Regions from separate parts of the Mucilaginibacter sp. HD30 genome, predicted to be linked through region 2. Evidence: riboswitches for the same ligand, from Rfam matches in the RefSeq annotation. Region 2 holds a riboswitch; the other holds the start of a gene.
What was found. Region 2 has a riboswitch for S-adenosylmethionine ahead of ACVW2L_RS03770 (homoserine O-acetyltransferase family protein). Riboswitches for the same ligand answer to the same signal wherever they lie in the genome.

Region 1 (4,315 bases), 3.8 Mb from region 2:
CATGAATGCGCGATGTTGTAGCACCACCAATAATCAACGGAATGGTAAAACCCTGACGCTCCATTTCTTTGGCGAAATGCACCATCTCATCTAATGATGGCGTGATCAATCCGCTTAAGCCGATTATATCTACATCCTGTTTTTTGGCTTCTTCAATAATGCGCTGTGCAGGCACCATTACCCCAAGGTCAATGATCTCAAAGTTATTACAGGCCAGCACTACGCCTACTATATTTTTACCAATATCGTGCACATCACCTTTTACGGTGGCCATTAATACCTTACCGGCATTGGCACGACTTCCGCTGGAGTCTTCTCCGGCATCAATAACGCGTTGCTTTTCTAACTCAATAAAAGGCAGCAAATAAGCCACCGCCTTTTTCATTACACGGGCAGACTTTACTACCTGTGGCAAAAACATCTTACCAGCGCCAAACAGGTCGCCTACTATGTTCATTCCGTCCATCAGCGGGCCTTCAATTACCTCTAATGGCTTGGCGTATTTCTGACGTGCTTCTTCAACATCGGCATCCAGGTATTCAATAATACCTTTTACCAACGCATGTGACAGGCGGCTTTCTACCGGCTCATTGCGCCATTGTTCGTCGCGTACTATTTCTTTGCCTTTACTTTTTATGGTATCAGCATATTCAACCAGGCGCTCCGTAGCATCGTCGCGGCGGTTAAGTAAAACGTCTTCAACCAATTCAAGCAACTGCTTATCAATCTGCTCGTAAACCTCCAGCATACCAGCATTTACAATGCCCATATCCATCCCCGCTTTTATAGCGTGGTATAAAAATGCCGAGTGCATGGCCTCGCGTACAACATTGTTGCCTCTGAAGGAGAACGAAATATTACTAACCCCACCGCTCACTTTAGCATGCGGCAGGTTTTGCTTTATCCAGCGGGTGGCTTCAATAAAGTCAACCGCGTAGTTGTTGTGTTCCTCAAGTCCGGTGGCAACGGTTAAGATATTCGGGTCGAAGATGATATCTTCTGGCGGGAAGCCGACTTCGTTCACCAAAATATTGTAAGAGCGTCCGCAAATTTCTTTACGGCGCTCCAATGAATCAGCCTGACCGGTCTCGTCAAAAGCCATTACAACGGTAGCTGCACCGTAACTCATTATTTTACGGGCGTATTCTTTAAACTTTTCTTCGCCCTCTTTAAGCGAGATGGAGTTAACAATACCCTTGCCCTGGATACACTTTAGTCCGGCCTCAATAACCGTCCATTTGGATGAGTCGATCATGATGGGCAGCTTGGCAATATCAGGTTCAGAAGCTACCAGGTTAAGAAACTTAACCATCACCGCTTCAGAGTCGATCATGCCCTCATCCATGTTGATGTCAATCACCTGTGCGCCACCTTCTACCTGCTGCGCGGCCACTGATAAGGCTTCCTCGTAATTTTCAGCCAATATCAGCTTGCTGAATTTGGGTGAACCTGTAATGTTGGTACGCTCGCCCACGTTAACAAACATGGTATCGGGCTTAATGGTAACAGCCTCCAACCCGCTTAAGCGCATATTTGGTTCAAGCGTTGGGATCAGACGCGGCGAATACTGTGCGGCTTTATCAGCAATACATTTTATATGATCAGGTGTGGTACCACAACATCCGCCAACTATATTGACCATGCCAGCTTTGATGAAATCATCAACCTGGTGCGCCGTTTCGTGCGGGGTTTCGTCGTACTGGCCAAATTCATTCGGCAAGCCGGCGTTAGGGTAGGCAGATATAAATACATCCGCTTTCTCAGAAAGTTCCTCCAGATGCGGGCGCATTTCGCGTGCACCCAAGGCACAGTTAAGACCTACGGATAATAAGTTAGCATGGCGTACAGAGTTCCAGAACGCTTCAACCGTTTGCCCTGAAAGGGTGCGGCCCGAAGCGTCGGTAATGGTACCCGATATCATGATGGGCAAATGCTTGCCGCTTTCCTGTGCGTATTTATCGGCAGCAAATAGTGCCGCTTTAGCGTTCAGGGTATCAAATATGGTTTCTATCAGCAACACATCTGATCCTCCATCAACCAAACCACGGATCTGGTCGTAATAGGCATCAGCAAGAATATCAAATGTAACTGCACGATAACCGGGATCATTCACATCCGGCGAAAGCGAAGCGGTACGGTTGGTTGGCCCAACGGCACCTGCGACAAAACGCGGTTTTGACGGTTCTTTTTTATTGTATTCATCAACCACCTCACGCGCCAATCGGGCACCCTCATAGCTTAACTCGTAAGCCAGCTCTTCCATCTGATAATCAGCCAAAGAAATAACCTGCGTGCTGAAGGTATTGGTTTCAATTATATCTGCTCCGGCATCTAAATATTCGGCATGTATGGCTTTGATAATATCGGGGCGTGTAAGGTTCAGCAGGTCGTTATTACCCTGCAGATCGCTTGGGTGATCCTTAAACCGCTCCCCACGAAAATCCTGCTCCGTCAACTGGTACCGCTGTATCATGGTACCCATTGCCCCGTCAATAACCAGAATGCGTTTTTTTAGTTCGTCTTTTATATTCATTGTTTCGGATATGAGATTTGAGACATGAGATTTGAGATGGAATAATCTTAGATCTTATCTAAATCACAAAGTTTCAGATGGAAATGGAGTTAAGAAGACAGATACCGGAATTGGTCTCAAATCTCATGTCTCAAATCTCACATCTATAAAAGCTTATTTCGAAAAGTCTGGTATAACGTGACTTTCGCTTATCTGTCTCAGTCCATAAGTCGGCGGGCTGAAGTAGAATGTAGCACCTTGTTAAGTAACAGGTTGCTAAGACATCGCAGGGTCTAATCCCTCCATCTTTCTCTATAAGCAGCGCAAAGGTGCGCAATAAGTTTGTAAAGTGCAACCCATTTAAAGCCTCTGTTGGTACACCAAAAGACTTTTACTTTCTGCCAACAAAAAAAGCCGCTTGGTTAAAGCGGCTTTTAAAGGCTGTATAATAACTTACCTTAGTTTCTTCTGCCGCCAAATACGCGCAGCAACATTAAAAACAAGTTGATAAAATCAAGATATAAAGTTAAGCCGCCCATTAAGGCCATCTTTTTTGCTGATGCATCGCCATACTCTAAACCCGCACCAATGTTTTTCAGCTTCTGAACATCATAAGCCGTTAAGCCAACAAACACTGCTACACCAACGTAGCTAATGATCATATCTAAACCACTGCTGTGCATAAACATATTTACCAGGCTGGCTATAACGATGCCTATCAGGCCCATTATCATTAATGAGCCGAACTTAGTAAGATCAGTTTGTGTAGTGTAACCCGCAATTGCCATTATACCGAACACCAATGACGATGTGATAAAAACGCCGGTAATTGATGCTGCCGTATAAGCCAGTAATATATAGCTTAAACTTATACCCATAACAATAGAGTAAGCTATGTATAGCACAGTTAATACACCGTAAGACAGTTTGTTAAAGCCAAAAGATATGGTTAACACAAATGCCAGCGGGGCAAACATTACTATAGTACCCAACATTGAGTTACGGCCTGTTTCAGGGTCTCGCAACATAGAGTAAAGAGATGCGTCACTGGAAAAAATATAAGCACAAACCGCTGAGATCCCCAATGCTACGAACATCCATAAAAATACATTCGCAATAAATTTGCGCGATGCATCTGCTTCATTAACTTGTATTACGTTATCATAAACGTATTTTTCTTTAAATTCCATTTTTGTATTTAATTATATTGGTACTAAGATAAATTTTAGATGTGAGATTTGAGACATGAGATGTGAGAAAACACTTTTTTTTACAATCTCAATACTCAAATCTCACATCTAATTAAGTCTCTTCGTCAATTGCTCTTCTACTTTTTTAAAGAACTGTACTGGCTTCAAATTGCGCCAGGTCATATCGTCAAGTTCCCCGCCGAAGTTTATATAATAATCAATGTTATTACGCTTAAATTCTTCAATTACGTGCTCGCGGAAGTTGATGCCCGCTATCCAGCCATCCTCCACATCCTGAAACCATTCTTCGTAATAACAATCGTCAGACGAGTGATAGTTCAAAACATTCTCTCCTATCAGGATAAATTTATTGATGCCGTAATCTTCCATCAACTCAATTATCTCACGTTTAAGCAGCATAATATCATTGTTAATGGCATCGTTCCACTCGCCTATAAACTCTATAATAGCATAAGAACGCTCGTAATCAGCAAAAAGTACTTTAAGGTAAAGCGTGTTTGATCCGAATGAATCCCATTGCGGATGCAGCAGATAATTATAGATCTGCTTATCAAATTCAAACTCGCTGTATTGTGTGTTGTAAAACGGGGAC
Region 2 (4,315 bases):
GGTAGCATTAGAGCGGCCGCCTAATTTGTGCCATTCCTGGTGTATATCCAACCATTGTTGTGATGTACACTTATCCTTGGCTATCTGATCGCGGATGCCTTCATCAAATATCTCTGCGCCGCCACCGGGGATAGAGCCTAAACCGGCGTCCATCATCATTTTCATGCCGGTGGCGTAATCTATTTTAGCTTTTTTAAAGATGTAGTGATACTCTACCGGGGTGAGTGCCTTTACATGTAGGTCGGGCCTGTGCGCTCTTATCCTGCTAAAAAGTTCCGCGTAAAACGGCACATCATATTGCGGTAATACACCGCCAACTATATGTACCTCTGTAACAGGTTCGCCATCGTATTTTTTAACGATGTCGAACATTTCATCCATTGTATATTCCCAACCTTCAGACCGTTGTTTGATCAGCCTTGAGTACGAACAGAATTTACAATCGTAAACACAAAGGTTAGTAGGCTCAATATGAAAATTACGATTAAAATAAGTTACGTCGCCATGGCGCTGCTCACGGATATAATTGGCCAGTGTGCCAAGATACGCCAGCTCTCCTTTTTGGTACAGTAAAACGCCTTCGTCAAAACTGATGCGCTCAGTATTCAGCACCTTCTCTGCAATTCGTTTCAGATCAGCAGAAAGGCCGGGATCTTGTAGTAATATTTGTAATCTGCCTTCAGCTCCCATTAAAAAAACTTTTGGCAAAAGTAACAAATGTTAATGTAATGGTAATGCAACTTTTGTGGATAAAGTACAGCTGTGAATTGAAATTTGCCGTCGGCTTTATAAAAGAAGAAAGTAATTCAGTACAGCTGTAACCAAACGTTTCAACCCAAAAGCGTTTCATGCCCCAGATGAAAAGGGCGGGTTTTATAAGCATCTGAAAATTAGTGGCCTAAACGATATTTACAGCTAATCTTCCTGACGAATAAGTAGTTTCACTTTGTTTCACTCGAAAAAATAAGCTGCTAATATTTAATTACTTACGAAGTAAACCGTTTCGCTTGTTTCCAACAATGTTATATTCACATGAAACGAAACACCCTTCAAATCTGCTAACATACCAAATCAAAAAACACATTGTAATGATTTAAGGTTAAGCCTATTTAATTAAGTTTGCCTTTATGAAGCAGGAAACCATAGCCATACATGCAGGCAACCATACCGACGAATTTACCGGTGCGGTTGTACAACCCATAACCCTGTCAACCACTTTTGAGCGGATGAAAGATGGCAGCTTTCGAGAGGGATACATCTACAGCAGAGCATCAAACCCCAACCGTGCATCGTTGGAAAATGTATTGGCAAAGTTAGAAAATGGTGTTGATGCAGCCGCGTTTTCATCCGGCAATGCAGCTGGTATGACTGTTTTTCAGTCGCTGGCACCCGGTACGCACATTATTGCGCCTGATGATATGTACCATGGCCTGCGTAATCAATTAAAACTATTATTTACCGGCATACTTGAGTTTGATTTTATTGATGTTAACAACAGCGAGGTATTAAACGCGCATATTAAGCCTAATACCGGTTTAATATGGATAGAAACGCCATCTAATCCGCTTTTAAAAATAACCGATATCAAAAAGGTAGTGGCCATTGCGCGCCAGCACAATATAAAAGTGGCCTGCGACAACACTTTTGTCTCGTCGATTTGCCAGCAGCCATTGCAATTAGGGGCTGACCTGGTGATGCACTCATCTACCAAATATTTTGGCGGCCATAGCGACCTGATGGGAGGGGCATTGATAACTGCTGAGGATAACGATTGGTGGAAAAGAATCCGCCAGATCCAGACGATGGGAGGTGCAATACCGTCGCCACAGGATTGTTATATGCTTGCCAGGAGCATAAAAACGCTTCCTTACCGCATCCGCGGGCATGTGAGTAATGCGCAGGCACTGGCAGAGTTTCTGCAGGAACAACCCGGTGTTGAACAGGTTTTATACCCTGGCTTGCCATCCCATCCCGGTCACCAGGTTGCAAAGGAACAAATGACAGGTTTTGGCGGCATGTTATCGTTTACTTTAAAGGATGGCCCGGAAGCCGCTGATCGCGTTATCAATAAACTGCAATTGTTTACCCGCGCCACAAGTTTGGGCGGTGTAGAAAGCCTTATTGAGCACCGTGCAACAATGGAGGGACCCGATACTAAAACTCCTTTCAATTTACTGCGGATATCAGTTGGGTTAGAACATATTGATGATTTGACTGCGGATATAAAGCAGGGGCTTTCGGTGGCTTAAAGCGGAAAGCTAAAAGCCTAAAGTAATAATGATAGTACACAGCGCTCCATAGAATTTTGCCTTTCTGCTTTAGCTTCTGGCCTACGGCTTAAATAAATTTGCTTTTACACAATCAAAACCTATATTTGCAGCACATTGCAATAGCGATGTAATTGATCAGTATTCCTTTCAGGCATATTTGATTTATAAAGAAGCGGCGAGAGATCAGGCTCAATGACCCGCTGGCAACCCTCTGCAAATGCAGAGAAGGTGCCAATTCCTGCCCCGGTAAATATCCCGGGAAATATAAATTAACAATATGGAAAATTTAACAAACACCCTTCAAGTAAACTTTTTTAATACCTGTTTAGGTACGTCGCATTGCTATGCCATGGGCATGTATATGCGCCGCTGTTGCTGATACAGTTAATCATCCGGCTTTGTGCGCTGTCGCAAGGCAAAAACGGATCAAGTTTATCTAACCACTTTTACACTAATGATCGCAAAGACCTATAAATATTCACAACCTTTTGAACTGGAATCGGGCCAATTGCTGCACGGGCTGGAAATTGGTTATCATACTTATGGTAAGCTAAATGCGGATGGCGATAACGTTATTTGGGTATGCCACGCCCTTACCGCCAATTCTGATGTGCTGGACTGGTGGAAAGGCTTGTTCGGAGAGAACGACTATTTTAATCCAACTGATCATTTTATAGTTTGCGCTAACGTGCTTACTTCACCGTATGGTACCAGTAACCCGCTCAGCATAAATCCGCAAACCGGCGAGCCTTATTATTTAGATTTCCCTAAGGTGTCCATTCGCGATATGGCTAATGCGCATCAGCTGCTTGCCGGATACCTGGGCATTGACAGTATTGAAATTGCCATAGGCGGTTCGCTGGGCGGACAGCAGGCATTAGAATGGTCTATAATACAACCTGATCTGATAAAAAACCTGATAATTATTGCTACAAATGCACGTCACTCCGCATGGGGAATTGCATTTAATGAATCGCAGCGATTGGCGTTGTTAGCTGATGAAACTTTTTTACCGGGCATGCCCGAAGGTGGTAAAAAAGGATTAAAGGCAGCGCGTAGTATGGCTTTATTATCCTATCGCACTTATAAAACATACAAGATAAGTCAGCAGGAAGAAGATGATGCCGTTCAGGACGATTTCCGTGCATCCAGCTACCAATGTTACCAGGGCGATAAGCTGGTTAATCGTTTTAACGCTTATAGTTACTGGTACCTGTCAAAAGTTATGGACTCGCATAATGTTGGTCGCAGCAGGGGCGGGATAGAAAAAGCGCTTAGTATGGTAAAAGCACGCACATTAGTCATCGGCATTCGTTCTGATGTGCTTTTTCCTGTTGATGAGCAGGAGTACCTTTTCAGGAACATTCCTCAAGCCGCATTTGCCGAGCTGGATTCGTTTTACGGGCATGATGGTTTTTTGATTGAGACTGATGCCCTTACAAAAATTATTACTTCATTTTATAAAACAGATGTAAAAGGAAAGATCATCCGATTACAGAAAACCGCGTAATGAGCAAAAAACTTACTATTGGCCTTTTTGGCTTCGGAGTTGTGGGACAGGGACTTTATGATATAGTCAAAACCAAAAACCTTAATATCGAAATAAAGAAAATAGCAATTAAAGATGCTGCTAAGGAGCGTTCTTTACCGGAGAGCTATTTTACTACTGACAAAAACGAATTACTGAATAACCCCGAGATCAATACCATTATTGAACTTATTAATGATACCGATGCTGCTTTCGAAATTGTATCAACAGCGCTTAAATCGGGTAAAAATGTAGTATCTGCAAGCAAAAAAATGATAGCGCTTCATTTAGAAGAGCTGCTTAAAATTCAGGAAGAGTATGGTACTTCGTTACTTTACGAAGGGGCCGTTTGCGGCAGTATCCCTATCATTCGTAACCTGGAAGAATATTATGATAATGAGCTCCTGCACTCTATTTGCGGTATTTTTAACGGATCATCCAACTACATACTTTCTAAAGGGTTTTTAGAAGGGATGGATTATGCAACCGCGTTAAAACAAGCCCAGGATCTTGGCTT

Region 1: another riboswitch for S-adenosylmethionine. It lies ahead of metH (methionine synthase); the one in region 2 lies ahead of ACVW2L_RS03770 (homoserine O-acetyltransferase family protein).

The regions. Positions count from the first base shown of each region.
Region 1 is NZ_JBSSEO010000001.1:4,571,283-4,575,597, reverse strand. It holds gene metH (methionine synthase) at 1-2,533, opposite strand, end outside; SAM riboswitch class I at 2,719-2,833, opposite strand; gene ACVW2L_RS21510 (Bax inhibitor-1/YccA family protein) at 2,971-3,702, opposite strand; gene ACVW2L_RS21505 (hypothetical protein) at 3,811-4,315, opposite strand, start outside.
Region 2 is NZ_JBSSEO010000001.1:793,702-798,016, forward strand. It holds gene mqnE (aminofutalosine synthase MqnE) at 1-690, opposite strand, end outside; gene ACVW2L_RS03765 (trans-sulfuration enzyme family protein) at 1,128-2,249, shown strand; SAM riboswitch class I at 2,430-2,541, shown strand; gene ACVW2L_RS03770 (homoserine O-acetyltransferase family protein) at 2,725-3,780, shown strand; gene ACVW2L_RS03775 (homoserine dehydrogenase) at 3,780-4,315, shown strand, end outside.